3 regions of the Streptomyces sp. NPDC050164 genome follow, and region 1 is predicted to be linked to each of the others. Evidence: predicted binding sites of a transcription regulator. Region 1 holds the regulator's gene; each other region holds the start of a gene.

What was found. Region 1 encodes HrcA, which represses chaperone genes, less so after heat shock. Its sites were predicted from a motif close to TTNGCACTCNGNNNNNCNGAGTGCNAA; they were not measured.
Region 2: the regulator HrcA is predicted to act here: its motif matches at 2,179-2,205, upstream of groES (co-chaperone GroES).
Region 3: the regulator HrcA is predicted to act here: its motif matches at 4,879-4,905, upstream of groL (chaperonin GroEL).

Annotation. Positions count from the first base shown of each region.
Region 1 is NZ_JBITJK010000002.1:34,028-44,000, reverse strand. It holds gene ACIBNA_RS02990 (HAMP domain-containing protein) at 1-2,064, opposite strand, end outside; gene ACIBNA_RS02985 (SpoIIE family protein phosphatase) at 2,242-4,497, shown strand; gene hemW (radical SAM family heme chaperone HemW) at 4,525-5,757, shown strand; gene ACIBNA_RS02975 (DUF3097 domain-containing protein) at 5,893-6,702, opposite strand; gene ACIBNA_RS02970 (MBL fold metallo-hydrolase) at 6,734-7,465, opposite strand; gene hrcA (heat-inducible transcriptional repressor HrcA) at 7,637-8,653, shown strand; gene dnaJ (molecular chaperone DnaJ) at 8,653-9,789, shown strand; gene ACIBNA_RS02955 (nitronate monooxygenase) at 9,890-9,973, shown strand, end outside.
Region 2 is NZ_JBITJK010000001.1:115,129-125,101, forward strand. It holds gene ACIBNA_RS00650 (polysaccharide deacetylase family protein) at 424-1,347, shown strand; gene ACIBNA_RS00655 (polysaccharide deacetylase family protein) at 1,344-2,081, shown strand; gene groES (co-chaperone GroES) at 2,352-2,660, shown strand; gene groL (chaperonin GroEL) at 2,777-4,402, shown strand; gene ACIBNA_RS00670 (ester cyclase) at 4,493-5,200, opposite strand; gene ACIBNA_RS00675 (SDR family oxidoreductase) at 5,330-6,103, opposite strand; gene ACIBNA_RS00680 (MOSC domain-containing protein) at 6,198-6,866, opposite strand; gene ACIBNA_RS00685 (LysR family transcriptional regulator) at 6,947-7,843, shown strand; gene ACIBNA_RS00690 (WhiB family transcriptional regulator) at 7,910-8,239, opposite strand; gene ACIBNA_RS00695 (response regulator transcription factor) at 8,620-9,231, shown strand; gene ACIBNA_RS00700 (sigma-70 family RNA polymerase sigma factor) at 9,926-9,973, shown strand, end outside.
Region 3 is NZ_JBITJK010000009.1:150,607-160,579, reverse strand. It holds gene ACIBNA_RS16160 (trehalose-6-phosphate synthase) at 1-1,002, opposite strand, end outside; gene ACIBNA_RS16155 (glucosyl-3-phosphoglycerate synthase) at 1,076-2,020, opposite strand; SAM riboswitch class I at 2,176-2,330, shown strand; gene thrC (threonine synthase) at 2,349-3,635, shown strand; gene ACIBNA_RS16145 (ubiquitin-like small modifier protein 1) at 3,632-3,907, shown strand; gene ACIBNA_RS16140 (cold-shock protein) at 4,354-4,557, shown strand; gene groL (chaperonin GroEL) at 5,067-6,689, shown strand; gene ACIBNA_RS16130 (NADH:flavin oxidoreductase) at 6,832-7,989, shown strand; gene ACIBNA_RS16125 (carboxylesterase/lipase family protein) at 8,091-9,647, shown strand; gene ACIBNA_RS16120 (hypothetical protein) at 9,649-9,973, opposite strand, start outside.

The sequences.
Region 1 (9,973 bases):
GGACATGTCGCCCTGGGCCACGGCGGAGGCGACCTCGGCGATCGCGCGGACCTGGGTGGTGAGGTTCGAGGCCAGTTCGTTGACGTTCGTCGTCAGGCGCTTCCAGGTGCCGTAGACGCCCTCGACCCGGGCCTGGCCGCCGAGTTGGCCCTCGCTGCCGACCTCGCGGGCCACGCGCGTGACCTCCGAGGAGAAGGAGGACAGCGTGTCGACCATCGTGTTGATCGTGGTCTTCAGCTCCAGGATCTCGCCGCGCGCGTCCACGTCGATCTTCCGGGACAGGTCGCCCTGCGCCACGGCCGTCGCGACCTGGGCGATGTTGCGCACCTGGGAGGTGAGGTTGTCGGCCATGGAGTTGACGTTGTCCGTCAGATCCCGCCAGACGCCGGAGACGCCCAGCACCTGCGCCCGGCCGCCGAGCCGGCCGTCGGTGCCGACCTCGCGGGCGACGCGCGTGACCTCGTCGGCGAAGGCGCGCAGCTGCTCCACCATCGTGTTGACGGTGTCCTTGAGTTCGAGGATCTCGCCGCGGGCGTCGACCGTGATCTTCTTCGACAGGTCGCCGTTGGCGACGGCGGTCGTGACCTGGGCGATGTTGCGGACCTGGGAGGTCAGGTTCAGCGCCATGAAGTTGACGTTGTCGGTGAGGTCCTTCCAGACGCCGGAGACGCCCCGGACCTGGGCCTGGCCGCCGAGGTTGCCCTCGGTGCCGACCTCGCGGGCGACGCGGGTCACCTCGTCGGCGAAGGCGGAGAGCTGGTCGACCATCGTGTTGATCGTGGACTTGAGCTCCAGGATCTCGCCCTTGGCCTCCACCGTGATCTTCTTGCCGAGGTCGCCCTGGGCGACGGCGGTGGAGACCTGGGCGATGTTGCGCACCTGGGAGGTGAGGTTGTCGGCCATGAAGTTGACGTTGTCCGTGAGGTCCTTCCAGACGCCGGAGACACCCCGGACCTGAGCCCGGCCGCCGAGGTTGCCCTCGGTGCCGACCTCGCGGGCGACCCTCGTGACCTCGTCGGCGAAGGCGGAGAGCTGGTCGACCATCGTGTTGATGGTCGACTTGAGCTCCAGGATCTCGCCGCGGGCGTCGACCGTGATCTTCTGGGACAGGTCGCCGTTGGCCACGGCCGTCGTCACCTGGGCGATGTTGCGGACCTGGGAGGTCAGGTTCGACGCCATGAAGTTGACGTTGTCGGTGAGGTCCTTCCACACCCCGGACACGCCCCGGACCTGAGCCCGGCCGCCCAACTGGCCCTCGGTGCCGACCTCCCGGGCCACGCGGGTGACCTCGTCGGCGAAGGCGGAGAGCTGGTCCACCATCGTGTTCACGGTCAGCTTCAGCTCCAGCAGCTCGCCGGTCGCCTCCACCGTGACCGTGCGGGTCAGGTCGCCGCGCGCCACCGCCGTCGTGACCGCCGCGATGTCCCGCACCTGGGCCGTCAGCCGGGACGCCATCGCGTTGACGGCCTCCGTCACGTCCCGCCAGCTTCCCGAAAGCCCCTGCACCTTGGCCCGGCCGCCGAGCCGTCCCTCGGTGCCCACCTCGCGCGCAACCCGCGTCACCTCGCCGGTGAACAGGGAGAGCTGGTCCACCATCTTGTTCACGGCCCGGCCCAGGCGCCGCAGGTCGCCGCGTAACTCCCGTGTGCCGTCGTGCAGATCGACCCGCTGGGTCAGATCGCCGCCGGCCACCGCGTCCAGCACGCGCGTGGCGTTCGCCGCCGGGGCGACCAGGGCGTCGAGCAGCTGGTTCACGTCGTTGACGCGGGATGTCCACAGGCCCTGCCCCGGACTGGCCGACAGCCGCTCGTCGAGCCGGCCGTGGCGCACCAGCTCCCTCTTCACGCGCTGCACCTCGGTCGTGAAGTGAACGCTGCGGTCCATGATCTGGTTGAAGACCGCGGTGAGTTCGGCCACCATCCCGTGGCCGGTTTCCGGCACCTTCGTGAAGTCACCGTCGCGTGCTGCTGTCATGGCTGCGAGCAGGGGACGCAGATCGGATGCACGAATTTGACCGTCTTCGTGCCGGTCTTCGACCACAGGAGTAGCACTGTTCTCACTCATGGCGGCCCACTTCGGTAACTCGGCGCTTATGGGCGTGGCCAGTCTGTCACCCTGTCGGCATCGACTGTGGCGTATTCGTACGAACTGCCCGGGGAGCTGTCCATGGGGGCCATTCCGACGCAGCGGGAGACCGCTTCCCGTGCCTCAGAGGCGCCTGCCCACGCTTCGGAGATGCCTGTGCCCGTGCACGAGGGGGCTGTCTCCGAGGAGTGTGCATTGCCTTGCGAGGCGCCGGTGCCCGCTTCCGAGGGGCCGGTGCCCGCTCCCGAGGGGCCGGTGCCCGCTCCCGAGGGGCCTGCGGTCGCTTTGGAGGCGCCGATGCTCGCTTCGGAGGCGGTCGGGGGCGCTTCTGAGGAGCCCATGGCCGCTTCCGAGGCGCCCGCGAAGGAGCACGCGCGGGCGTACGCGACCCTGTCCGGCAGCTCCGTCGCGCCGGGCGCCGCCCGCGCCGTGGTGCGCGCGGCGCTCGCCGAGTGGACCGGGCTCGGCCTGCCCGGCGCAGAGCACCTCACCGACCGTCTCGCCGACGACGCCCTGCTGGTCGTCAGCGAACTCGTCACCAACGCCGTCGTGCACGCCGGCACCGACGTCGAGCTGGAGTGCCGACTGGAATGCGACGGCACGGACACGGCCGCGCTCCTCGTCGAGGTCTCCGACCACCACCCCTCACGCGCCCCGCGCGGCGGCGAGCCGGAAACGCCGCACGACACCCCGGAGTACGGGCGTGGCCTGCGGCTCGTCGGCGCCCTCTCCGAGGCCTGGGGCATCACCTACCGCACGGGCCGGAAGACCGTATGGGCGCGGTTGCCCGCCGGGGGTTGTGCGGCGGCCGAGCAGATCGAGGCGTACGCCGGGGAGCACGCGCTGGCGCGCGGGCTGCGGATGGCGGAGATCCTGGCGCCGGAGCCGCCCCACGGACAGGACGACCGGGAGGGGGACCAGGGCCGGCGGCGTGCCGGAGCCGGCGCGGCCGAGCGACAGGGTGGGCATCCCCTGCGGGACGCGCGCGATTCAAGGGACCTGCATGACCCTGGCGGCTCCCATGACCTGCGCGACTGGCACGACCTGCGGGACTGGCGGGACCGGTACGAGGACTGCGACGGCCGCGACGGACACGACGGTGCCTGGCTGGGCCGCGGTGCCCTCTCCTTCCTCGCCGAGGCCTCCGACCTCCTCGCCGGACAGCTCGACGAGGACCTGGTCGCCGCCCTCGCAGGGCAGCTGATCGTGCCCCGGCTGGCCGACTGGTGCGCGGTGTGGCTGGAGGACGAGGCCACCGGCGGCGGCTGGAGCGGCGGGGCCGGAGCGGGCGGGCCCAGGCTGGCCCGGGTCTGGCACGGCAGCGAGAACCGCATCGAGGAGCTGCGCCGGGCCCTGGAGAAGGACGCGCCGCACCCGTCCGACCCGATAGGGTCCGGGCCGGTCGACTACCCCTGGCCCGGCGAGGCGCTCGGTGACGAGCCCGGCGAACCGGGCTCGGCCCTCGCGTACCGGCTCGTCGCCGGGGGACGCCCGCTGGGCACCCTCGTCATCGGACGGTCCGGTGCCGCCGGCTTCCCCGACGAGATCACCGGCCTCGCCGAGGACCTCAGCCGCCGGGTCGCGCTCGCCATCGGCGCGGCCCGCCAGTACGCCCGCCAGGCCACCATCAGCGCCGTACTCCAGCGCGGACTGCTGCCCGGCGCCGTGGCCGAGATCCCCGGGGTGCGCAGCGCCCTCGTCTACGAGCCGTGCGACAAGGGCGGGCCCAGCGGCGACTTCTACGACCTGTTCCCGGCCGGGGACGGCCGCTGGTGCTTCGCCGTCGGCGACGTCCAGGGCAAGGGGCCGGAAGCCGCCGTCGTGATCGGCCTGGCCCGGCCCTGGCTGCGGCTGCTGGCCCGTGAGGGCTACCGGGTCGCCGACGTCCTCGACCGTCTCAACCAGCTCCTGCTCGACGACGCCACGGAGGCCGCGGACGCGGCGGCCCGCGCGCTGGTGGCCGCCGGCGCCCGCCCGACCCCGCCCGGCGACGGCCCCCAGACGCGCTTCCTGTCCCTGTTGTACGGCGAGCTGGTCCCCTTCGACGGCGGTGTCCGCTGCACCGTCGCCTCCGCCGGGCACCCGCTGCCCCTTGTGCTCGGGGCGGGCGGCGAGGTCCACACGGCCGCGCAGCCCCAGACCCTCCTGGGCGTCATCGAGGACGCCACGTACACCAGCGAGACCTTCGAGCTGCGGTCCGGTGACACGCTGCTGTGCGTCACCGACGGTGTGACCGAGCGCCGCTCCGGCTCCCGCCAGTTCGACGACGGGGACGGGCTCGCGGCGGCGCTGGCAGGGTGCGCGGGGCTGGACGCGGAGCTGATAGCCGAGCGGATCAGGCGGCTGGTGCACGACTTCGGGGCGCGGCCCCCGGCCGACGATCTGGCGCTGCTGGTGCTGAAGGCAGAGTGACCGCGCGGGTGCTGGACAATGGAACGTATGCCTTCCGCACTCCCCGACGGCGAGCCCGTCCCCGACGACGGCGCGCTGCCCGCGTCCGCGCTCGCCGGGGCCGCCGACCGCCCGCTCGGGTTCTACCTGCACGTTCCGTACTGCGCGACCCGCTGCGGCTACTGCGATTTCAACACCTACACGGCGACCGAGCTGCGCGGCACCGGTGGTGTGCTGGCCTCGCGCGACAACTACGCCGAGACGCTGGTCGACGAGGTCCGGCTGGCCCGGAAGGTGCTGGGTGACGACCCGCGTCCGGTTCGTACGGTGTTCGTGGGCGGGGGTACGCCGACGCTGCTCGATGCCGGTGACCTGGTGCGGATGCTTGCGGCCGTCCGCGACGAGTTCGGGCTCGCGGAGGACGCCGAGGTCACGACGGAGGCGAACCCGGAGTCGGTGGATCCGGCGTATCTGGCGGCCCTGCGCGAGGGGGGCTTCAACCGGATCTCGTTCGGCATGCAGAGTGCGCGGCAGCATGTGCTGAAGGTGCTGGACCGCACGCACACGCCGGGGCGGCCGGAGGCGTGTGTGGCCGAGGCTCGTGCGGCCGGGTTCGAGCATGTGAATCTCGACCTGATCTACGGCACGCCGGGGGAGTCCGACGACGACTGGCGGGCGTCGCTGGACGCGGTGCTGGGGGCCGGGCCGGACCATGTCAGCGCGTACGCCCTGATCGTCGAGGAGGGGACGCAGCTGGCACGTCGGATCCGCCGGGGTGAGGTGCCGATGACCGACGACGATGTGCATGCCGACCGGTACCTGATCGCGGACGAGATCCTCTCGGGCGCGGGCTTCGAGTGGTACGAGGTGTCGAACTGGGCGACCTCCAAGGCGGGGCGGTGCCTGCACAACGAGCTGTACTGGCGGGGGGCCGACTGGTGGGGGGCCGGGCCAGGCGCGCACAGTCATGTGGGCGGGGTGCGGTGGTGGAACGTGAAGCATCCCGGGGCGTATGCGGGGGCGCTGGCGGCGGGGCGGTCGCCTGGGGCCGGGCGTGAGGTGCTGTCGGAGGAGGACCGGCGGGTCGAGCGGATTCTGCTGGAGCTGCGACTTCGGGAAGGTGTGCCGTTGTCGTTGCTGCGGGAGGAGGGGCTTGCGGCTTCGCGGCGGGCGCTGTCGGACGGGCTTCTGCGGGAAGAGCCGTACGAATCGGGGCGGGCTGTGCTCACTCTGCGGGGGCGGTTGCTGGCGGATGCGGTGGTTCGGGACCTCGTGGACTGAGGTGCTCGGCGTTGGCGCTGCGGCCGGGTGGGTGCGCAGCCCGGCGTAGCGGGGTGCCGCTTCTTTGGGACGGGTGCCGCCCTTGGCGGCACGATTGCCCGCAGCTCAGCAGCTGAGCGCTCAGCGGCTCGGCAGCTACGCCGGCGTCGTCACGAAGTCGATCAGTTCCTCGACCCTGCCCAGAAGCTCCGGCTCCAGGTCCTTGTACGTCCGTACGCCCGACAGGATCCGCTGCCAGGCCGCCCCCGTGTTCTCCGGCCAGCCCAGTGCCCTGCACACCCCCGTCTTCCAGTCCTGGCCGCGAGGGACCCGAGGCCACGCCTCGATGCCCAGGGACGACGGTTTCACCGCCTCCCAGATGTCGATGTAGGGGTGGCCGACGACCAGGGCGTGGTCGCTCGTCACCGACTCGGCGATGCGCCACTCCTTGCTGCCCGGCACCAGGTGGTCCACCAGGACGCCGAGGCGGGCGTCGGGGCCGGGGGCGAAGGACTCGACGATGGACGGCAGGTCGTCGACGCCCTCCAGGTACTCCACGACCACGCCCTCGATGCGCAGGTCGTCGCCCCAGACCTTCTCGACCAGCTCGGCGTCGTGCCGGCCCTCGACGTAGATGCGCCCGGCGCGGGCCACGCGTGCGCGGGCGCCGGGGACGGCCACCGAACCGGAGGCCGTGCGGGTGGGGCGTGCGGGGCCGGCGTGCGAGGGGCGGACCAGCGTCACGGCCCTGCCCTCCAGGAGGAAGCCGCGCGGCTCCATGGGGAACACCCGGTGCTTGCCGAAGCGGTCCTCCAGGGTCACCGTGCCCGCCTCGCAGCGGATCACCGCGCCGCGGAAGCCGGTCCCGGCCTCCTCGACGACCAGACCCGGCTCCGCCGGAACCTCGGGCACCGGCTGCTGCGGCTTCTTCCACGGCGGGGTCAGATCGGGCGAGTACTGGCGCATTCGAATGACGATAGGGAAAGCCGGCGGGCGGTCACGGAGACACGCCGAAACGTGCCGCCAGCGAGTCCCGCTGGGTGCGGACGAACGCCGCGTCCACCACCGCTCCGTGACCGGGCACATACAGTGCGTCCCGCCCGCCCAGGTCGAGCAGCCGGTCCAGGGCGGCCGGCCAGTGCGACGGCATGGCGTCGGGGCCCGCCTGCGGCTCGCCGGACTCCTCGACCAGATCGCCGCAGAACACCACCTCCGGATCACCCGGCACCAGCACCGCCAGATCGTGCGCGGTGTGCCCGGGGCCCACGTTCGCCAGCAGCACCTGGCGCCCGCCGCCCAGGTCGAGGGTCCACTCGCCGGAGACCAGGTGGCGGGGTGGGACCAGCCGGTCCGCCGACTCCTGCGCGGTGATCTCCGCGAGGCCGTTGCGCACCGCGTCCGCCCGCAGCTCCTCGCGGTCCCGTACGCGCGTCAGCACCGCGTCCACGCCCACCGCGCCGAAGACCTCCGCGTCCGTGAACGCCGCCGCCCCGAAGACATGGTCGAAGTGGGGATGGGTCAGCGCGAGATGCGTCACACGGTGACCGGTGAGCGACCGCGCCTGCTCGCGCAACCGCGCGCCCTCGGCCGGGCTCGACCCCGCGTCGATCATGAGTACCGCGCCCTCACCGGCGACCAGCCCCGCCGTGCAGTCCCACACCGGAAGCCGGCACCGCCCCACCCCGCCGGACACCCGCTCCCACCCGAGCTCTTCCCAAGTCACCGTCATACGGCGACGCTAGCGGTGACCCCCGTCCGGGGCACGACAGCACGCGACCAGCCTTGCCGGGGGTGTACCCCGCAGCCGTACACTGGGCGGGGAATGCTGGCACTCGCACGCGCAGAGTGCCAGGCACGACAGGCAGGACACCAGGCGGACGACTTCTGGAGGTGTGCGCGAATGCTCAGTGAACGCAGGCTTCAGGTGCTGCGCGCCATCGTCCAGGACTACGTCGGCACCGAGGAGCCGGTGGGCTCCAAGGCCCTCACCGAGCGGCACAACCTCGGCGTCTCCCCGGCCACCGTCCGCAACGACATGGCGGCCCTCGAGGACGAGGGGTACATCGCCCAGCCGCACACCAGCGCCGGGCGCATCCCCACCGACAAGGGCTACCGGCTGTTCGTGGACAAGCTGGCCGGCGTCAAGCCGATGACCGCGCCCGAGCGGCGCGCGATCCAGAACTTCCTCGAGGGCGCCGTCGACCTCGACGACGTCGTGGCACGTACGGTGCGGCTGCTCGCGCAGCTCACGCGACAGGTCGCCGTCGTGCAGTACCCGTCGCTGACCCGCTCGACCGTGCGGCATGTGGAATTGCTCTCCCTCGCGCCCGCGCGCGTGATGCTCGTGCTGATCACGGACACCGGGCGGGTCGAGCAGCGCGTGGTCGACTGCCCGGCGCCCTTCGGCGAGGCCTCGCTGGCGGATCTGCGCGCGCGGCTCAACAGCCGTGTCGCGAACCGCCGTTTCACGGATGTGCCGAGTCTGGTGGAAGATCTGCCGGAGGCGTTCGAGCACGAGGACCGGGGTACGGTCTCCACGGTGCTCTCCACTCTCCTGGAGACACTCGTCGAGGAGAACGAGGAGCGGCTGATGATCGGCGGCACCGCCAATCTGACCCGCTTCGGGCATGACTTCCCCCTCACGATCCGGCCGGTGCTGGAGGCGCTGGAGGAGCAGGTCGTGCTCCTCAAGCTGCTCGGCGAGGCGAAGGATCCGGGCGTGACCGTACGTATCGGTCATGAGAACGCCCATGAAGGACTCAACTCCACGTCCGTCGTGTCGGTCGGCTACGGTTCGGGCGGCGAGGCTGTCGCCAAGCTCGGCGTGGTCGGACCGACCCGCATGGACTACCCGGGAACGATGGGAGCGGTACGCGCAGTGGCACGGTACGTCGGACAGATCCTGGCGGAGTCGTAGTGGCCACGGACTACTACGCCGTACTCGGCGTGCGCCGCGACGCGTCGCAGGAAGAGATCAAGAAGGCCTTCCGGCGGCTCGCGCGCGAGCTGCACCCGGACGTCAACCCCGATCCGAAGACCCAGGAGCGGTTCAAGGAGATCAACGCCGCCTACGAGGTGCTGTCGGACCCGCAGAAGAAGCAGGTCTACGACCTCGGCGGCGACCCGCTCTCGCAGGCCGGAGGCGGTGGCGCGGGCGGCTTCGGGGCCGGCGGCTTCGGGAACTTCTCCGACATCATGGACGCGTTCTTCGGCACGGCGTCGCAGCGCGGTCCGCGCTCGCGCACCCGCCGCGGCCAGGACGCCATGATCCGCATCGAGATAGAGCTCGACGAGGCGGCCTTCGGTACGACGAAGGACATCCAGGTCGACACGGCGGTCGTCTGCAACACCTGTAACGGTGAGGGCGCGGCGCCGGGGACCTCCGCCCAGACGTGTGACATGTGCCGCGGCCGCGGTGAGGTGTCCCAGGTCACGCGGTCCTTCCTCGGTCAGGTCATGACCTCGCGGCCCTGCCCGCAGTGCCAGGGCTTCGGCACGGTCGTCCCGACCCCCTGCCCGGAGTGTGCCGGCGACGGCCGCGTCCGCTCCCGCCGCACGCTGACCGTGAAGATCCCCGCCGGTGTCGACAACGGCACGCGCATCCAGCTCGCCGGCGAGGGCGAGGTCGGGCCAGGCGGCGGCCCCGCGGGCGACCTGTACGTCGAGATCCACGAACTGCCCCACTCGCAGTTCCAGCGGCGCGGCGACGACCTGCACTGCACGGTCACGCTCCCGATGACGGCGGCCGCCCTCGGCACGAAGGTGCCGTTGGAGACGCTGGACGGCCTGGAGGAGGTCGACATCCGGCCCGGCACCCAGTCCGGCCAGTCGATCCCGCTGCACGGCCGTGGTGTCACGCACCTGCGCGGCGGCGGACGCGGCGACCTCATCGTCCACGTCGAGGTCCAGACCCCGAGCAAGCTGGACGTCGAGCAGGAGCGCCTGCTGCGCGAGCTGGCCAAGCTGCGCGGCGAGGAGCGGCCTCAGGGGCAGTTCCAACCCGGGCAGCAGGGGTTGTTCTCGCGGTTGAAGGATGCGTTCAACGGGCGCTGACGTCGGCTCCCCCGGGGGCCGGTGGGTGGCTTTTCCTCTGGTCTATGCCACACGGCAGGCCGGTTTCGGGGTTGTTCGGAGGACGTGACAACATGCGGTCATGTCCTCCGCGCTGACCGATCTCTTCCCTCACCCGATCGTGCAGGCCCCCATGGCGGGCGGCGTCTCCGTACCGAAGCTGGCC
Region 2 (9,973 bases), on a different contig from region 1:
GGCTGGGCCGCGGGCCGGTCGGGGTGTGGGGCGCGGGTCGGTCCGCGCCCGGGACCCGGATCGGTCTGGGCCCGGGACCCGGGTCGGTTTGGGGCCGAGCGGCGGGCGACGGGCTCCTGACTCCGCGCACGTCCGCCGCTCCGGCGGCTCCGGGCGCGCCGCCGGCTCCGGCATCCTGCGGCGCCGCCGGAACAGGGCGGCCGGCCCGGTGGTCCGTCGTGCGGAGGCCGGCCCGGGGCTGGGCGGCGGGCCGTGGTCCGTCTGTGTGCGCGCCGGAAGTGCGGCCCCGGTCCGGGTGGGCCGACGGTGGTCCGTCCGCGTGCCCGAGGAGTCGGACCATGTGTGGGCCAGTCGGTGGATGGTGCGCCGCCGGTCGCGGTGTCGAGGCCGATCCGGGAACGCCGGCTGCGAGGATCCCGCGTCATGCGAGCAGTCGTACAAAATGACAAAAGCCGGGCATCTGGCGGTGTGCGGATCGGCATCGCGGTGCTCGCCCTCGCAGCCATCGCCTCGGGCTGCGCGCAGGGCGACGGCGGCCGGATCACCCCGGCCGGCGGCCAGCAGCCCCTCGACGCGCCCCCGGCCCGCGCGCTCGACTCCTACGCCTCCAGGCTGCGCGCCGCGCACGCCGCCCGGATCGTCGCGACGCAGCGCTGGGGACTGAGAAGGGTCCCGCTGACCGCCCCGCCGGCCCCCGCGAAGAAGCCGAGGATCAGGACCCGCGAGGGCTTCGAGGTGGACGGCCACCGCAGCCTGAACCTGCCGCCCGTCTTCACCACGATCCCCACCCGGGACAAGGTCGTCTTCCTCACCATCGACGACGGCGCCGAGAAGGACCCGGCGTTCCTGCGGATGATGAGCGAGCTGGAGGTCCCCTACAGCGCCTTCCTCAGCGGCTACCTGATCAAGGACGACTACCGCTACTTCGAGAAGATGCAGGACACGGGTGTGGTCCTGAACAACCACACCCTCCGCCACCGCCATATGCCGGGCCTGTCCTACCGGGCGCAGAAGCGGGAGATCTGCGGCATGCAGCGCCTCATCGAGAGGCGCTACGGCAAGCTCCCGACCCTCTTCCGCCCGCCCTTCGGCAGTTACAACAGGGCGACCCTGCGCGCCGCCAAGGCCTGCGGCATCGAGTACGTCCCCCTCTGGAACGAGGAGGTCTTCGCCGACCGCTGGGAGTACCGCGAGTGGGACCGGAAACTGCACCCGGGCGACATCGTCCTCACCCACTTCCGCGGCCGCGGCCAGTGGCCGGGCACGATGCCCGACATGATCCGCCGCTTCCTGGACGAGGTCACGGCCGAGGGATACGCGGTGGGGCGGCTGGAGGACTACCTGTGAGGCGGCGGTCGCCGGCCGCCGTGGTGTGCGCGGCGGTGATCCTGCTGGCCGGCTGCGCCGGGGCCGCGCGGGAGCGGACGGGGACGGACGGCCGGGGCCAGTCGCCGGCGCACGCCTCGAGCGACGTCCGCGGGCCGGCCCGAGGCGGTCTCCCGCCCGTCGTGGACCACGTCCGCACCCGCGACCGGGTGGTCTTCCTGACCTACGACGACGGCGCCGAGCGCGACCCCCGCTTCGTCGGCCTCGTCCGCGAACGGCGGCTTCCGGTCAGCATGTTCCTCACGGACAGCGTCGTAGGGCCCGGCTACGGCCACTTCGCCCGCCTGCGCGCGGTCGGCGCGTCCATCCAGAACCACACCCTCGACCACCCCGCCCTGCGCGGTCTGCCCTATGCCGGCCAGCGCGCCGAGATCTGCGGCCAGCAGCACAAACTCCGCTCCCGCTTCGGCATCCGCCCCCGCCTCTTCCGCCCGCCCTACGGCACGTACGACACGACGACCCTGCGCGCGGCCGCCGACTGCGGCATCACGTCGGTCGTCCTCTGGCGGGCGTCCCTGGGCACCGACGGCGAACTGACGTACACCCGAGGCAGGCCCGGCCTGCGCCCCGGCGACATCATTTCGGTGCCGTCGGGCGAGCCGGCGTCCCTGACCCTGACGGAACGGACGGTGCGGCTGCTGCGGGAGATCGAGGGCAAGGGGCTGCGGGTGGGGCGGCTGGAGGACCACCTCTGACGTCCCGGTCGGCGGTTTCGTTCGGCCAGGAGGCCGACGCCGGACACCTGCACAAACGTACGGCGACCTCGGGACCTGGCCGACGCGCCGCCGGTAATTGGCACTCCGCTTGACCGAGTGCTAATCGCAGTCATAGTCTCGGCCTTGGCACTCCCCCCTGGAGAGTGCCAACACAGCGACGGGCAGGTCCGGCACCCGCGACGACGGATCCACCTGGTCGCCACCTCAGACAGTTAACCCCGTGAGATCTCCGAAGGGGGAGGTCGGATCGTGACGACCACCAGCTCCAAGGTTGCCATCAAGCCGCTCGAGGACCGCATCGTGGTCCAGCCGCTCGACGCCGAGCAGACCACCGCCTCTGGCCTGGTCATCCCGGACACCGCCAAGGAGAAGCCCCAGGAGGGCGTCGTCCTGGCCGTGGGCCCGGGCCGCTTCGAGGACGGCAACCGTCTTCCGCTCGACGTCTCCGTCGGCGATGTCGTGCTCTACAGCAAGTACGGCGGCACCGAGGTGAAGTACAACGGCGAGGAGTACCTCGTCCTCTCGGCCCGCGACGTGCTCGCGATCGTCGAGAAGTAATTCACCCCAAGCACATTGCTTTGAGCTGCGCCCCTGGCCCCCCGCGATCGATAAGAAGCCGGGCGCCCGGGGCGCAGTGCCGTTAACCCAGATTCCGGAAGAGGGCTCACGCTCCCATGGCGAAGATCCTGAAGTTCGACGAGGACGCCCGTCGCGCCCTCGAGCGCGGCGTCAACAAGCTTGCCGACACGGTCAAGGTGACGATCGGCCCCAAGGGCCGCAACGTCGTCATCGACAAGAAGTTCGGCGCCCCCACCATCACCAACGACGGTGTCACGATCGCCCGCGAGGTCGAGATCGAGGACCCGTACGAGAACCTCGGTGCCCAGCTGGTCAAGGAGGTGGCGACCAAGACCAACGACATCGCGGGTGACGGTACGACCACCGCGACCGTGCTCGCCCAGGCGCTCGTGCGCGAGGGCCTGAAGAACGTCGCCGCCGGTGCCTCCCCGGCCGCCCTGAAGAAGGGCATCGACGCCGCCGTCGCCGCGATCTCCGAGGACCTGCTGTCCTCCGCGCGCCCGATCGACGAGAAGTCCGACATCGCCGCCGTCGCCGGGCTGTCCGCCCAGGACAGCCAGGTCGGCGAGCTCATCGCCGAGGCGATGGACAAGGTCGGCAAGGACGGTGTCATCACCGTCGAGGAGTCCAACACCTTCGGTCTGGAGCTGGACTTCACCGAGGGCATGGCCTTCGACAAGGGCTACCTGTCGCCGTACTTCGTGACGGACCAGGAGCGCATGGAGGCCGTCCTGGACGACCCGTACATCCTCATCACGCAGGGCAAGATCTCCTCCATCGCGGACCTGCTGCCGCTGCTGGAGAAGGTCATCCAGTCCAACTCCTCCAAGCCGCTGCTGATCATCGCCGAGGACGTCGAGGGCGAGGCCCTTTCGACCCTGGTCGTGAACAAGATCCGCGGCACCTTCAACGCCGTCGCCGTCAAGGCCCCGGGCTTCGGCGACCGTCGCAAGGCGATGCTGCAGGACATGGCGGTCCTCACCGGCGCCACGGTCGTCTCCGAGGAGGTCGGCCTCAAGCTCGACCAGGTCGGCCTGGAGGTGCTGGGCTCCGCCCGCCGCGTCACGGTCACCAAGGACGACACGACCGTCGTGGACGGCGCCGGCAAGTCCGAGGACGTCCAGGGCCGCGTCGCCCAGATCAAGGCCGAGATCGAGAGCACCGACTCCGACTGGGACCGCGAGAAGCTCCAGGAGCGCCTCGCGAAGCTGGCCGGCGGCGTGTGCGTCATCCGCGTGGGTGCCGCCACCGAGGTCGAGCTCAAGGAGCGCAAGCACCGTCTGGAGGACGCCATCTCCGCGACCCGCGCCGCGGTCGAGGAGGGCATTGTCTCCGGTGGTGGCTCCGCCCTGGTGCACGCCGCCAAGGTACTCGAGGGCAGCCTCGGCAAGACCGGCGACGAGGCCACCGGCGTCGCGGTCGTCCGCCGCGCGGTCGTCGAGCCGCTGCGCTGGATCGCCGAGAACGCCGGCCTGGAGGGCTACGTCATCACCTCCAAGGTCGCCGAGCTCGACAAGGGCCAGGGCTTCAACGCCGCCACCGGCGAGTACGGCGACCTGATCAAGGCCGGCGTCATCGACCCGGTGAAGGTCACCCGCTCCGCCCTGGAGAACGCCGCCTCCATCGCCTCCCTCCTGCTCACGACCGAGACCCTGGTCGTCGAGAAGAAGGAAGAGGAGGAGCCGGCCGCCGCGGGCCACGGCCACAGCCACGCCCACTGAGGCACCGACCTCGCAGCAGAAGCCCCCGTCCCGCCTCGTGCGGAACGGGGGCTTCTCTCGTGTGGCCTGCTCCCGTGTTGCCCGCGCGGATCACAACTCCAGCGGATCCAGCGCCCCGAGCTGCTGCATCAGCCCCAGCCGGTCGTACTGCCACCAGCCCTCGGAGATCTTCCCGTCCGGCGTGCACCGGTGGACGGTCGTCCCGGTCATGGTGACGTCCTTGCCGGTCGGCGGGATCCCGAGGAAGTCGCCCTTGTGCCTGCCGTGGAAGGTCCACCGGGTGCACACCCGGTCGCCCTGCGCGATCTGGTCCTCGATCGTGAACGAGAAGTCGAACCCGCCCCGCCAGACCTCCACCTCGCGCCGCACCGCGTCGAGCCCGATGACGTCCTGCACATTGGCGGGATCGTGGTCGTGGTAGTCCTCGATGAACACGTCGTTGAACGCGGGCGCCGCACCCTGCCCGGGCGCCAGCTCGAAGAACCTGCGCGCGGTGGCCGAGTTCAGCTGCTCGTCCCGCACCACGTCCAGGTCCGTGAACGTCGGCGTCTCGTCGCAGAGCGCCACCATCTCCTGGAAGATCCGGTCGGTCTCCGGAAGCCCGGAGTTCCGCATCGCCTCCTCGTACGACGGGAACTCCACGATCTCGACGATGTGCGATGCGTCGGCCCGGTCCTTCGCCACCACACTGTGCGTAGCGGTCCGCTTTCCCTTGGTCTGTTCGACCCATCTGTCCATCAGCCGGTTCATCTCGTCGAGCCGACTGGTCCTGCATTCGATGAGCTGTACGAACGTCATGCTCTCGCCTCCGGCCCCCCTGGGTTCGGCTGAACAGCTCCATTGTCCCAACGAGAGTTGCTCGTCGCCTCCCGGCCGAGCTCCGGTATGAAGGGCAGCCGAGGACCGGCGGGGAACGCCGAGCCGGACCTACTGCGGACCGTACTTCCGCCCCGTCCTGGACGAAACCGCCCCCAGCACCCCCCGCGGCACCAGCTTCGCCGCCCCCATCAGCGCCTTGTAGCGCGGGTCCGGAATGGACAGGGTCTTGCCGCGCGCCAGGTCGTGCAGTGCCGCCGCGACCAGCTTGTCCGCGTCGAGCCACATCCAGCCCGGGATGTTGTCCGTGCCCATGCCGGCCCGCTCGTGGAACTCGGTGCGCACGAAACCGGGGCACAGCGCCATCAGCCGTACGCCGCTGCCGGCCAGGTCACGCGCGGCGCCCTGGGAGAACTGCACGACCCAGGCCTTGGACGCGCCGTAGGTGCCCCGCGGGACGAACGCGGCCACCGACGCGACGTTCACGACACCGCCGCGGCCGCGCTCCCGCATGGCCTCCGTCGCCGCCGACGTCAGCCGCAGCACCGCCTCGCAGTGCACCTTCAGCATCCGCAGCTCGTCTGCCATGGGGACGTCGAGATAGCGGCCCTTGTTGCCGAAGCCGGCGTTGTTGACCAGCAGGTCGACGGGGTTCTTGCGGTCGCCCAGCCGGTCGGCCACCGACTCGATGCCCTTGTCCTCGGCGAGGTCGGCCGTCAGCACCTCCGCCTCGATGCCGTGCCGGTCGTGCAGCTCGGTCGCCTGCTCCCTCAGCCGCTTGGTGTCGCGGGCCACCAGCACGAGGTTGTGCCCGTCCGCCGCCAGTCGCCGCGCGAACGCGGCCCCGATGCCTGCCGTCGATCCCGTAATCAGAGCCGTTGTCATGGCAGAAGGTTAGTGACCTGGAGCATGTGCATCCGCTTCCGTGCGGGGACCTCACCGGTGAAGGGCCGGTGGAGACCGCACGGTGAGCCCGCCGTCAGGCCCCGTGCTTTTGCGCGTACTCCCGCGCCAGCCTCAGCGACTCGGGGTGCAGCGCCTCGCCCGCCGCCAGCAGCCGCGGCAGCAGCGTCCGCTCGATGGTCACCGCCCGGAACTGGAGGGCCACGGTCACGTCGTGCTCCGGCCGGTGCACGATCTCGACAGGGTCGCCCGCCCGGATCTCACCGGGCTCGATCACCCGCAGATACGCCCCGGGCGCGCCCCGCTGAGTGAACCGCTTCACCCAGTGCTCCTCGCCCAGATGGCCCTGGAACGTGCGGCACGGGATCCGCCCGCAGGTGACCTCCAGCACCACCGTGTGCCCCACGCGCCAGCGCTCGCCGATCCGCGCCCCGGAGACGTCGAGGCCCTCGGTCGTGAGGTTCTCGCCGAACGCCCCGTGCGCGAGCGGCCGGCCCAGCTCGCGCTCCCACGCGTCCAAGTCCTCGCGCGCCATCGCGTAGACCGCCTGGTCGTCGCCGCCGTGGTGCTCCAGCTTGCACACCGCGTCCCCGGCCAGCCCGCTCCCACCGACGCCCTTGGGCCCGGGCGCCGACACCCGCACGGGCCCGTCCACCGGCTGCTTGTCGATTCCGGTCACACCCTCCGGATTGTCCGTGTACGGCACAGCCTTGGCGCGACCCAGATTCACAGACAGAAGCTTCATGCCCGCACGGTAGGGGACCCGGCCCCAAAGCGTCGACGCATTATTCGGAGCGACTTCAAAGGGTCGCTTATCCTCGAAGGGTGATCGAAGCTCGTCATCTCCGCGTACTGCGCGCCGTCGCGGCCACCGGCTCCTTCTCCGCGGCGGGGCGCGAACTGGGCTGCACCCAGCCCGCCGTAAGTCAGCAGATGAAGGCCCTGGAAGCCTCCGTGGGCACCCCTTTGCTGATCCGCACGGGACGCGAGATGCGCCTGACCCAGGCCGGCGAGGCGCTGGTGCGGCACGCCGCCGGGATCCTCGCCGGGCTCACGGCCGCGGAGGAGGAGGTCGCCGCCATCGCCGGGCTGCGGGCCGGGAGGGTCCGGCTCGTCTCCTTCCCCAGCGGCAGCTCCACCCTCGTGCCGACGGCCCTCGCCGCGCTGCGCGACGCACACCCCGGCACCCGGGTCTTCCTGGAGGAGGCCGAACCGCCCGCGTCCGTCGGCATGCTGCGCGAGGGCGACTGCGACGTGGCGCTCGCCTTCCGCTACGAGGGGGCGGCGGGCGCCGAGGAGTGGGAGGACCTCGTCGTACGGCCGCTGCTGACGGACCGGCTCGTCGCACTCGTGCCGGAGCGGCACCGGCTCGCGGGCGCGCAGTCCGTCGCGATCGGCGAGCTCGCGCGGGAGCCGTGGATCGCGGGCTGCCCGCGCTGCCGCGGCCAGCTGGTCGAGGTGTGCGCGGCGGCCGGCTTCACCCCGCGCATCGACTTCGCGACCGACGACTACCCGGCGGTCGCCGGCCTGGTGGGCGCCGGTCTCGGCGTGGCTGTGCTGCCCCAGCTGGCCGTCGAGTCCGTACGGCCGCGGGGGGTACGGGCCGTGACGCTGGAACCGGCGGTGCGCCGGGAGATCGTCGCGCTCACCCTGCCCGACCTCGCACAGGTCCCGGCGGTGGCGGCGACGCTCGACCAACTGGCACGGGCGGGCCACCGCTAGCCACAGCACAACGGCGTCAAAAACCAACGGCACGCGTGCGCGTGCCTGTCCCGCAGAAACGTTCCTTCAATTGTTCGAGGCGGCGTGCCCGCCGGATGTCGACGCCGACACCAGCCGGTTGCGCGCCCGCCCCATCAGCTCTTCGCGCTCGTCCTCGGTCAGCCCGCCCCACACGCCGTACGGCTCACGCACAGCCAGCGCGTGGGCGGCGCACTCTGCACGCACAGGGCATCTCATGCAGACCTCTTTGGCCGAGTTCTCGCGAGCGCTCCGGGCCGCACCGCGCTCGCCCTCCGGATGGAAGAAGAGCGAGCTGTCCACCCCGCGACAGGCAGCCAGCAACTGCCAGTCCCACAGGTCCGCGTTCGGTCCGGGAAGGCGGGAGAAATCTGCCATTGCGTGACCCCTTGTAGCCGTTCTGGGCGGATCTGGTGTCCACGACCGTACAACTACGATCTAAGGAGATGAAAATATGACTCATTGCGAATCTAGCTCCAGACACTGGCAAAGCGGAAGAAAAGGGTCTGAATGGGGCATAGGTTGTGATGAAAGTTCGAGGGTCTGTTGCGCATGTCTGCATCGTGTCCGGTCCCTCACGTAGAGTGCCGAAGATGTCAGCCGCCCCCGTAACTCTTTCGAGTGACCGTCGTTGAGAGTGCGAGGCGGTTGAAGGAACAAGCGCTCGGGCAGGCGTCCGAGGCGGTCGACCGCACAGGTGACGATTTCGTACCAGCCTGGAGGCTCAAGGTGACGCGCATCAGCTGCGGAGGGCGGCCATGACTTCCGTCCTCGTCTGCGACGACTCCCCGCTTGCCCGAGAGGCGCTCCGTCGCGCGGTCGCAACCGTGCCCGGCGTAGAGCGCGTGACGACGGCGGCCAACGGCGAGGAAGTCCTCCGCCGCTGGGGGGCCGACCGCTCGGACCTGATTCTGATGGACGTACGCATGCCCGGCCTGGGCGGCGTCGAGACGGTCCGGCGGCTGCTGTCCGCCGACCCCGGTGCGCGCATCATCATGCTCACCGTCGCCGAGGACCTGGACGGTGTTGCCCTCGCGGTCGCCGCCGGTGCCCGCGGCTATCTGCACAAGGACGCCTCCCGCGCGGAGCTCCGCGCGACGGTGACGCAGGCCCTGGCCGACCCGACCTGGCGGCTTGCCCCGCGCCGGCTGCGCTCGGCCGAGATGGGCGCCGCGCCGACGCTCACGGCGCGTGAGATCCAGGTCCTCGAAGGCATGAGCCACGGCCGCTCGAACGCGGAGATCGGCCGCGAGCTGTTCCTGTCCGAGGACACCGTCAAGACGCACGCCCGGCGCCTGTTCAAGAAGCTCGGCGCCTCGGACCGGGCCCACGCCGTGGCGCTCGGCTTCCGGTGGGGTCTCGTGCGCTAGGGGGTGTCCGCAAAGTCCCGCCTGCCCCGCGACGCCCGGCACGCTCCCCCAAGCTCTTCGAGCAGGGGGGACCCCCACTCGCCGCACCGGTCGAACACCCGCGTACAAGCAGTACGCGGGCGTCCGCCCGGCACGGCGAGAGCACGCACCGAACGCCGCAGGGCCCGCCCTCCGGGCGGACGACGGGACTTTACGGACACCCCCTAGGGGGTGTCCTTCGGATCGGGCCGGCTTCCACGCGCGGCGTCCGGCGCCGGCCGCAGAGCGGGGGCGTGCGGACGCCCCCGCGTAAGCCGCACGAGCGCGTGCGCAGGCCGGCGGCCGATGACAACGCCGGTGGGGGTCCCGTCCTGCCCGGGCGAGGTCGAGAGCCCGGAAGGGCGCGTCCGAGGACCCACGTCCCCGGGATGATCCGAACGACACCCCCCAGGGGCGATCGCGGGTGTGGCGGTGGTCGCAATGTGGGCACGGAAAGCCAGGTCGGCGGGGGCGGACCGGGGGTCCGCCGGGTGCCCGCTGCTCGTTTCGCCGCGGATGCCGCATCCTTGAGGGTGTGGAGTTCCTCGGGGACGAGTCGGTCGAGCGGAAGGGGAGGGCGCAGGGGATGAGTTCCGGCGCACCTGCTCATAACGCTTCGGTGCACAACAACGGGCGCGGTGCCACGGACCCGGCGGCCGCAAGGCACCATGGACCGATGCGCGACGACGAGGCGGTCAATGCCCAAGGGGCGATCGGCGCGCTC
Region 3 (9,973 bases), on a different contig from region 1:
GGCGTTGATCTCCTCCGAGACCCGCTGCACCTCGGCCGTGTAGTCCCGGTACACCGCGAGGTCCTGCCGCGACGGATACGCGAACGCCACGTGCACCACGTGCTCGCGCCACTCGGCGTGGGTCTCGAGGAGCCGACGGTAGGCCAGCAGGCCGCGCACGATGTTCTTCGACAGCTCGGTGCGGTCGACCCGGACGATGGTGCGGCGGCCCTCGCCGATCTCCTCCCGGAGCGCGGCCATCCGCTCCTCGACGTCCTGCTCGTGCGACCGCTTTCGCAGGAAGTCCGCGTCGGCCCCCAGCCCGTGCACGCCGATCCGCGTGCCGCCGAGCCCGCCGGCGAACTGCTCGGCGCACGCGGTGAACGCGTCCGCCCAGCGCTGCGTGAGGAAGCCCAGCCGGTCCGCGCCCAGCATGCCGCGCAGCACCTGCCCGGCCACGTCGTCCGGCAGCATCCGGAAGTACTCGGGCGGCGCCCACGGCGTGTGCGAGAAGTGGCCGATCCTCAGGTCCGGCCGCAGCTCGCGGAGCATGCCCGGCACCAGCGTCAGGTGGTAGTCCTGCACCACCACCGCCGCGCCCTGCGCCGCCTCCTCGGCCAGCGCCTCGGCGAACGCCCGGTTGTACGTCTCGTACGACGTCCACTGGCGCCGGAACTCCGTGTCGAAGACCGGCTCCAGCGGCGTCTGGTAGAGCATGTGGTGGACAAACCACAGCACCGAGTTCGCGATGCCGTTGTACGCGTCCGCGTGCACGTCGGCCGGGATGTCCAGCATCCGCACGCCGTCCTCGCCGACGCCCCGCCGGACCGCCTCGCGGTCGCCGTCGGACAGCGCCGAGCACACCCACAGCGCGTCCGCGTCCGAGCCGATCGCGGACAGCCCCGAGACCAGCCCGCCGCCGCCGCGCTTGGCGTTCAGCGAACCGTCCTCGCCCACCGCGTAAGAGACCGGGCCGCGGTTGGAGGCCACCAGCACCTGTGCAGCACCGTACGTTGAAGCCATAGCCCTCAACCTAGCCCGGCCCGGAAACGCTCAAACGTACGGACCTGACCCACCCGGCCGAAAACGACCCCGGTCAGGCCGCCCTCCGAGCCTGGTACTCGGCGATCTCCACCATCGGCGGACGCTCCTCGGTGTCCACGGAGTAGGTGCGCGGTTCGAAGCCGTCCCCGCCCCGCTCGAACTGCGTCAGGGACGGCCGGATCAGATGCCCGCGGGCCAGCCGCAGCTGGGCCGTGCGGTAGATCGCGGCGGCCATCCGGCCCAGCGCCTGCCCGTCCTGGTGCCGGTGCTTGCGCACGCCGATGTCCACCTGGGCGAGGGCGTCCAGGCCCACCAGGTGCAGGGCGTCGACCAGCATGCCGAGCTCGACGCCGTACCCGACGGGGAAGGGCAGCTGCTCCAGCAGCGAGCGGCGGGCCGCGTACTCGCCGCCGAGCGGCTGCACGAAGCCGGCCAGCTGCGGCCAGTGCATGTTGAGCACCGGGCGGGCCATCAGCTCCGTGACCCGGCCGCCCTGCCCGGTGGCGCCGCCGAGCGGACGGTCGTACATGCCCTTCACCAGGTCGATGTCCGGGTCGGTGAGCAGCGGGCCGACGATCCCGGAGACGAAGTCGGACGAGAAGTCCCTCAGGTCCGCGTCGACGAAGCAGACGATGTCCCCGCTGGTGACGAGGAGGGATCGCCACAGCACCTCGCCCTTGCCGGGCACGGCCGGGATTCGCGGCAGGATCTCGTCGCGGTGCACCACCCTCGCGCCCGCGGCGGCGGCCACCTCCGACGTTCGGTCGGTCGACCCCGAGTCGACGACGACCAGCTCGTCGACGAGCGGCACCTGCCGCATCAGGTCGTGGCGGATGACGGCGGCGATGTCGCCTACCGTCTCCTCCTCGTTGAGCGCGGGCAGCACGACACTGACCGTCCGGCCCGTGCGCTGCTTGGCGGCGAGGATCTGGTGGAGCGGGCGATCGGTCGCGGACCAGGAACGGGTGCTCAGCCAGCGCTCGACTTCTTCCAGCACCGTGGCGGCTCCTCTGCGTACTCTCGGCGGGACGGACTGTGAGCCATCTCGCGGTTCGGACGACTATCTCAACTGTCCTGGTCGTCGGTTACAGTCTTGAACAACGCGGATGACCATCGCATGTCCGGGGTCAACCGTCGTCAACAACCGAATACAGCTCATCCAGAGGGGCAGAGGGATACGGCCCGATGAAGCCCCGGCAACCCTCCAGCCGATACTCGTAGGTCACTGTCGACCGCTCCGCGAGGCTCCGGCTCGGGAAGGTGCCAAATCCGTCTCACGGCGAGATGCGTCGTGAGGAAGATGAGGAGAAAGGGCCTCGCCTCACATGGCTGTGCAGACTGTTGCAAGCACCACTGACTCCACCGTAGACCTCGGCCCCGCCGCCGCCCTGAGCTGCCGCGAGTGCGGTCACCGCGTACCCCTCGGCCCGGTCTTCGCCTGCGAGGAGTGTTTCGGCCCGCTGGAGATCGCCTACGACTTCTCGGCCTACGACACCGAGGAGCTCCGCAAGCGGATCGAGGCGGGCCCCGCGAACATCTGGCGCTACGCCCCGCTGCTGCCGGTCCCGGCCGACGTGGCGACCAAGCCGAACATCAACCCGGGCTGGACCCAGCTCGTCAAGGCCTACAACCTCGCCCGCGAGCTGGGCGTCGACGCCGGCAAGCTCTTCATCAAGGACGACTCCGGCAACCCGACGCACTCCTTCAAGGACCGTGTCGTCGCCCAGGCCCTGGAGGCCGCTCGCGCCTTCGGCTTCACCACGCTGTCCTGCTCCTCCACCGGCAACCTCGCCGGCGCCGTGGGTGCCGCGGCGGCCCGCGCCGGCTTCCGCTCCTGCGTGTTCATCCCGCACGACCTGGAACAGGGCAAGGTCGTCATGGCCGCGGTCTACGGCGGTGAGCTCGTCGGCATCCAGGGCAACTACGACGACGTGAACCGCTTCTGCTCGGAGCTGATCGGCGACCCGGCGGGCGAGGGCTGGGGCTTCGTCAACGTCAACCTGCGGCCGTACTACGCCGAGGGCTCCAAGACCCTCGCGTACGAGATCTGCGAGCAGCTCGGCTGGCAGCTGCCGGACCAGATCGTGGTGCCGATCGCCTCCGGCTCGCAGCTCACGAAGATCGACAAGGGTCTTCAGGAGCTGATCAAGCTCGGGCTGGTCGAGGACAAGCCGTACAAGATCTTCGGAGCGCAGGCCGAGGGCTGCTCGCCGGTGTCGACGGCCTACAAGGCCGGCCACGACGTCGTACGCCCCCAGAAGCCGGACACCATCGCCAAGTCGCTGGCGATCGGCAACCCGGCGGACGGCCCCTACGTGCTCGACATCGCGCGTCGCACGGGCGGGGCGGTGGAGGACGTGAACGACGAGCAGGTCGTCGACGCGATCAAGATCCTCGCCCGGACCGAGGGCATCTTCGCGGAGACCGCCGGTGGTGTGACCGTGGGCGTGGCGAAGAAGCTGGTCGAGAACGGGGTGCTCGACCCGTCGAAGACCACCGTCGTCCTGAACACCGGGGACGGCCTCAAGACCCTCGACGCGGTGGCCGGTACCGGCCTCACCGCCACCATCCGCCCGAACCTGGACTCCTTCCGAGAGGCTGGCCTCGCATGAGCGTGACCGTTCGCATCCCCACCATCCTGCGCACCTACACCGGCGGCCAGGCCGAGGTCGCCGCCGAGGGGGCGACCCTCGGCGAGGTCATCGCCGATCTGGAGAAGAACCACACCGGGATCGCCGCCCGGGTGCTGGACGACCAGGGCAAGCTGCGCCGGTTCGTCAACGTGTACGTCAACGACGACGACGTGCGGTTCGAGCAGGGCCTGGAGACGGCGACGCCGGACGGTGCCGGGGTGTCGATCATCCCGGCCGTCGCGGGTGGCTAACCGGTCGACCGGCTTGATTATTACCTTCGGTAACGGCGGTTACTGAGAGTTCATCGAATTGCCCCCTCCGTGAGAGAAGCGGAGGGGGTAATTCTGTGTGATTGAGCGCGGTACAGTTGGGGAACGCAGCGCCGATCTTCTGATCGGGAGCCCTGAATTCCTGCCGCGCGCCCGACAAGATGTAGCCAAAGTGTGTGTGCCTTTCGCGGCTTTTGTTCCTTTTGTGTAGCCCGACTTGCCCTGAAGTCGGGCGAATTCTCCCTACATTCCGGACCCTGCGCGTCCAGAATTCTCGTCCGATTGACCTGTTGCAGAGGGCAGTTGGACAGATACATTCAGCCGCGGTCGACGCGTTCCGGCGCACGCCCCCAACCGTGGGGGGTGAGGTCTGACCCGGGTCCGCGAAGTGTGGATCTGTGCAAGGGCCAGTAATAGGGGAGTTAGGCATGGCTCAGGGCACCGTCAAGTGGTTCAACGCGGAGAAGGGGTACGGCTTCATCGCGGTCGACGGTGGTGCGGATGTTTTCGTCCACTACAGTGCGATCCAGATGGACGGCTACCGCACCCTGGAAGAGGGCCAGCGGGTCGAGTTCGAGATCTCGCAGGGCCAGAAGGGGCCGCAGGCCGACATGGTTCGCGTCTCTGCCTGAACGCGCACCACGACCAAGCGCAAGCGACCGGTCTTCTCTGAAGGGCCCGCACCCCCCGGGTGCGGGCCCTTCGGCCTGTTCGGGGACCGGGTGCAGGGGGCGCGAGTTCGCGCCCGGACGGCTCGCGCCGGCATCGCGGCCGCCGTGGGCCGTCGGTGCAGGCGTTTCCGGCCGGCTCGCATCGGCCTCGCCGCCGTGGTGGGCCGTGGCCAGGCCTTTCCCGGCCCGCCCGATCCGCCGTGGCGCTGCCCGAGGCCTGTGGCCGAGCCGGGTGCGCCCGTTCGCCGGGGGCTGAGCGCCCCGCCCGAACCTCGGGAGCCGCTTGCACTCGCCATGCCCGAGTGCTAATCATTGCGTTAGCACTCTGAAGGTGAGAGTGACAACGTAAGGACCGGGTCGGTGAGGCCCGCAGGCCGGGTGGGAAGGAACCACGAGGCAGGCGAGCCGTCCGTCGCGGGCGCGGGCGCGGTCCGAAGTAATCACCCCCAGTCCTGGAGGGACCACTTCACATGGCCAAGATCATCGCGTTCGACGAGGAGGCGCGGCGCGGCCTCGAGCGCGGCATGAACCAGCTCGCGGACGCCGTGAAGGTGACGCTCGGCCCCAAGGGCCGCAACGTCGTCCTCGAGAAGAAGTGGGGCGCGCCCACGATCACCAACGACGGCGTCTCCATCGCCAAGGAGATCGAGCTCGAGGACCCGTACGAGAAGATCGGCGCCGAGCTGGTCAAGGAAGTCGCCAAGAAGACGGACGACGTCGCCGGTGACGGTACGACCACCGCGACCGTCCTCGCCCAGGCCCTGGTCAAGGAAGGCCTGCGCAACGTAGCCGCCGGCGCCAACCCGATGGCCCTCAAGCGCGGTATCGAGAAGGCCGTCGAGGCCGTCTCCGCCGCCCTGCTGGAGCAGGCGAAGGACGTCGAGACCAAGGAGCAGATCGCCTCCACGGCCTCCATCTCCGCCGCCGACACCCAGATCGGCGAGCTCATCGCCGAGGCCATGGACAAGGTCGGCAAGGAAGGCGTCATCACCGTCGAGGAGTCCCAGACCTTCGGTCTGGAGCTGGAGCTCACCGAGGGTATGCGCTTCGACAAGGGCTACATCTCGGCGTACTTCGCCACCGACATGGAGCGTATGGAGGCCGTCCTCGACGACCCGTACATCCTGATCGCGAACTCCAAGATCTCCAACGTCAAGGACCTGCTCCCGCTCCTGGAGAAGGTCATGCAGTCGGGCAAGCCGCTGCTGATCATCGCCGAGGACGTCGAGGGCGAGGCCCTGTCGACCCTGGTCGTCAACAAGATCCGTGGCACCTTCAAGTCCGTCGCCGTCAAGGCTCCGGGCTTCGGTGACCGTCGCAAGGCGATGCTCCAGGACATCGGCATCCTCACCGGCGGCGAGGTGATCTCCGAGGAGGTCGGCCTCAAGCTGGAGAACGCCACGATCGACCTCCTGGGCAAGGCCCGCAAGGTCGTCATCACCAAGGACGAGACCACCATCGTCGACGGTGCCGGCTCGGCCGAGCAGGTCCAGGGCCGGGTCAACCAGATCCGCGCCGAGATCGAGAACAGCGACTCGGACTACGACCGCGAGAAGCTCCAGGAGCGCCTGGCGAAGCTGGCCGGCGGCGTGGCCGTCATCAAGGCCGGTGCCGCCACCGAGGTGGAGCTCAAGGAGCGCAAGCACCGCATCGAGGACGCCGTCCGCAACGCCAAGGCGGCCGTCGAGGAGGGCATCGTCGCCGGTGGTGGCGTGGCCCTGCTGCAGGCCTCCCAGGTCTTCGAGAAGCTGGAGCTGGAGGGTGACGAGGCGACCGGCGCCAACGCCGTGAAGCTCGCCCTGGAGGCCCCGCTGAAGCAGATCGCCGTCAACGGTGGTCTCGAGGGCGGCGTCGTCGTGGAGAAGGTCCGCAACCTCACCGTCGGCCACGGCCTGAACGCCGCGACCGGTGAGTACGTCGACATGATCGCCGAGGGCATCATCGACCCGGCGAAGGTGACCCGTTCCGCTCTGCAGAACGCCGCCTCCATCGCCGCGCTGTTCCTCACCACCGAGGCCGTCATCGCCGACAAGCCGGAGAAGAACGCCGCGCCCGCCGGCGGCGGCATGCCGGGCGGTGACATGGACTTCTGATCGACCTGGTCGATCAACGTCCTTGCCGAGGGCGGCACTTCCTGTTCCGACAGGGAGTGCCGCCCTCGGGCGTGTCCGGGATCACAATGCGGCTGGGATGGCCTGGGCGGGGCCGGATGGTTGAAACGTACGTCCTATGCGTATGCACATACTGTCCGGTATCCGAAGGGGAGCCTCCCACGTGACCTCCGCCGCCTCCCGTGCCGCCGAAATCCTGTCCCGGCCCGTCTCGCTGGGCGGCCTGACCGTCCCGAACCGGATCGCGATGGCGCCGATGACCCGCATGTTCTCCCCGGGCGGCGTACCCGGCGAGGACGTCATCTCGTACTACTCCCGCCGCGCCGCCGCCGGTGTCGGACTGATCGTCACCGAGGGCACCTACGTCGGCCACGAGTCGGCCGGTCAGAGCGACCGCGTGCCGCGGTTCCACGGCGAGGAGCAGCTCGCGGGCTGGGCGAAGGTCGCCGAGGCGGTGCACGCCGCGGGCGGCACGATCGTGCCGCAGCTGTGGCACATCGGCATGGTCCGCAACCAGGGCGAGCCGCCGGTCGCGGACGCCCCGGCCGTCGGCCCCTCCGGCCTGCGCATCGGCGCCGCCGAGCCCACCGGCAAGGCCATGACCCAGGCCGACATCGACGCCGTCATCGGCGCGTTCGCCGAGGCCGCGGCCGCCGCCGAGCGCATCGGCTTCGACGGCGTGGAGATCCACGGAGCCCACGGCTACCTGCTCGACCAGTTCCTCTGGGACGGCACCAACCGCCGTACCGACGCCTACGGCGGCGACCCGGTCGCCCGTGCCAAGTTCTCGGCGGAGATCGTCGCGGCCGTCCGCGAGACCGTCTCCGCCGACTTCCCCGTCATCTTCCGCTACTCGCAGTGGAAGCAGGACGCCTACGACGCCCGCCTCGCCGAGACGCCCGAGGAGCTGGAGGCCATCCTGACCCCGCTCGCCGCGGCCGGTGTCGACGCCTTCCACGCCTCCACCCGCCGCTACTGGGTCCCCGAGTTCGACGACTCCGACCTGAACCTGGCCGGCTGGACCAAGAAGCTCACCGGCAAGCCCGCCATCACCGTCGGCTCGGTCGGCCTGAACGGCGACTTCCTCAAAGTCTTCCAGGGCGAGGGCGCCGAGGTCGGCGACCTCGACAACCTCCTGGACCGCTTCGAGCGCGACGAGTTCGACCTGGTCGCCGTCGGCCGCGCGCTGCTGCAGGACCCGCAGTGGGCGCGGAAGGTCCTGTCCGGCAGCTTGGACGAGCTGGCGCCGTACGACCCGGCAGCGCTTAAGACGCTCAGCTGACCCCGCAGGGTCCGCGCACGGGATGCCCTGGATTTGCTTGCGTCAGTCAAGGACACTGGCCGAGCGCCTGTTCACCGGCACCCCGTGAGGAGACCCAGAGGATGACGACGACCGAGCCCCACCCCCCGACCGGCGCCTCGGCCGGGCAGCCCGCACCGGTGGTGCGCACCACCGCCGGTGCGGTACGCGGCCGCAGGGAGGAGGGCCTCGCCGTCTTCCGCGGCATCCCCTTCGCCGCACCCCCCGTGGGCGAGGCCCGGTTCATGGCACCGCGCCCCGCCCCCGCCTGGGACGGCATACGGGACGCGTACGCCTTCGGCCCGCCGCCCCCGCAGGACCTCGGCAACCTGGGCGGCCCGGGCCTGCTCGACGTGCCCGAGGGCGACGAGTGGCTCACGGTCAACGTCTGGACCCCCGAACCCGACCCGGGCGCCCGCCGCCCGGTGATGGTGTGGATCTACGGCGGCGCCTACAAGCTCGGCCACTCCGGCAGCCCCGGCTACGACGCCCGGCGCATCGCGACCGACGGCGACCTCGTGGTCGTGTCCCTCAACTACCGCGTCGGCATGGAGGGCTTCGCGCACATCGAGGGGGCGCCCGCCAACCGCGGCCTGCTCGACCAGGTGGCCGCGCTGGAGTGGGTACGGGACAACATCGAGTCGTTCGGCGGCGACCCCGGCCGGGTCACCGTCTTCGGCGAGTCGGCGGGCGCGGGTTCGATCGCCTCGCTGCTCGCCATGCCGAGGGCGGCGGGCCTGTTCCGGCGGGCGATCGCGCAGAGCGTGCCGGGGACGTTCTTCTCGGGCGCCCTGGCCCGTGACATCGGTGCGGCTCTCGCCGCCGAGGTGGGGCTGCGCCCCACGGTCGCCGAACTGGCGGCCATCTCCCCGCGTGAACTGACCTCGGCGGGTGAGGCGTTGAGCGCCAAGATGCCCCGGTACATCGACCGCTGGGGCCAGGTGGCGCCGACGGTCACGCCCTTCTCGCCGGTCGTCGACGGGGAGGTCCTGCCGACCACCCCCTGGCAGGCCCTGGCCGCCGGTGCGGCGAAGGACGTCGAACTGCTCGTCGGCCACAACCGCGACGAGTACCGCCTCTTCGTCGCCATGGCGGGCCCACTGGACCAGATCACCGAGGACAGGGCGGCAGCGGCCCTCCGCCTGTTCGCCCCCGGTCCCGACGGCGAACGGGCCTACCGCACGGCCTTCCCCGACGCCTCCCCCGGCGAGCTCTACGAACGCGTCCAGACGGACTGGCTGTTCAACATGCCCTCCCTGCACCTGGCCGAGGCGCAGCACGCGGGTGGCGGCCGTGCCCACCTCTACGAACTGACCTGGCCGGCGCCGGGGGGCGGCGGCGCGATGGGCGCCTGTCACGGCCTGGACATTCCCCTGCTCTTCGGCACGTTCGGGGCGGACCTCGGGGCCCTGCTGTTCGCGGGCGCCGAGCCGTCCGCCGAGGCCGAGGCGCTGTCCTCCCGCTTCCGGTCGTCCTGGACGGCGTTCGCGAGGACGGGTGACCCGGGCTGGCCGGCGTACGAGCACGAACGGCGGCTCGTGCAGGTACTGGACGCGGAGCCGGTGGTGAGGGCGTACCCGGAGGAGGCCTCGCGTCGCCTGTGGGAGGGCTACGGCTTCCAGGCCCTGCCCCTGCTGTGAGCTAAAGGTTGCCCATCGGCTCGATGTCGACCCTGACCGGCGTACCCCACACGCGCAGCACCTCGTAGTCGGTGAACTCGTGCACGAGCCGGTACGCCATGGCCGCCCGGGGAGCCTTGCGTTGGGCGGCGATGTACAGCTCGGCCTCGCGGCGGTCCCGGCGGGGGGTGCCGCACAGCTGCCACGTCTGGCCGGTCCACAGCTCCGGCAGCCAGCGCTGCTGGGGCTGGGGGCGGTCACCGCTGACGCCGTAGCGGGACTGGACCGGCTCGGTGAGTGGGGTGTGCGGGGCGGGACCGTTGAACTCCGCTCGGCGGGCGGCCCGG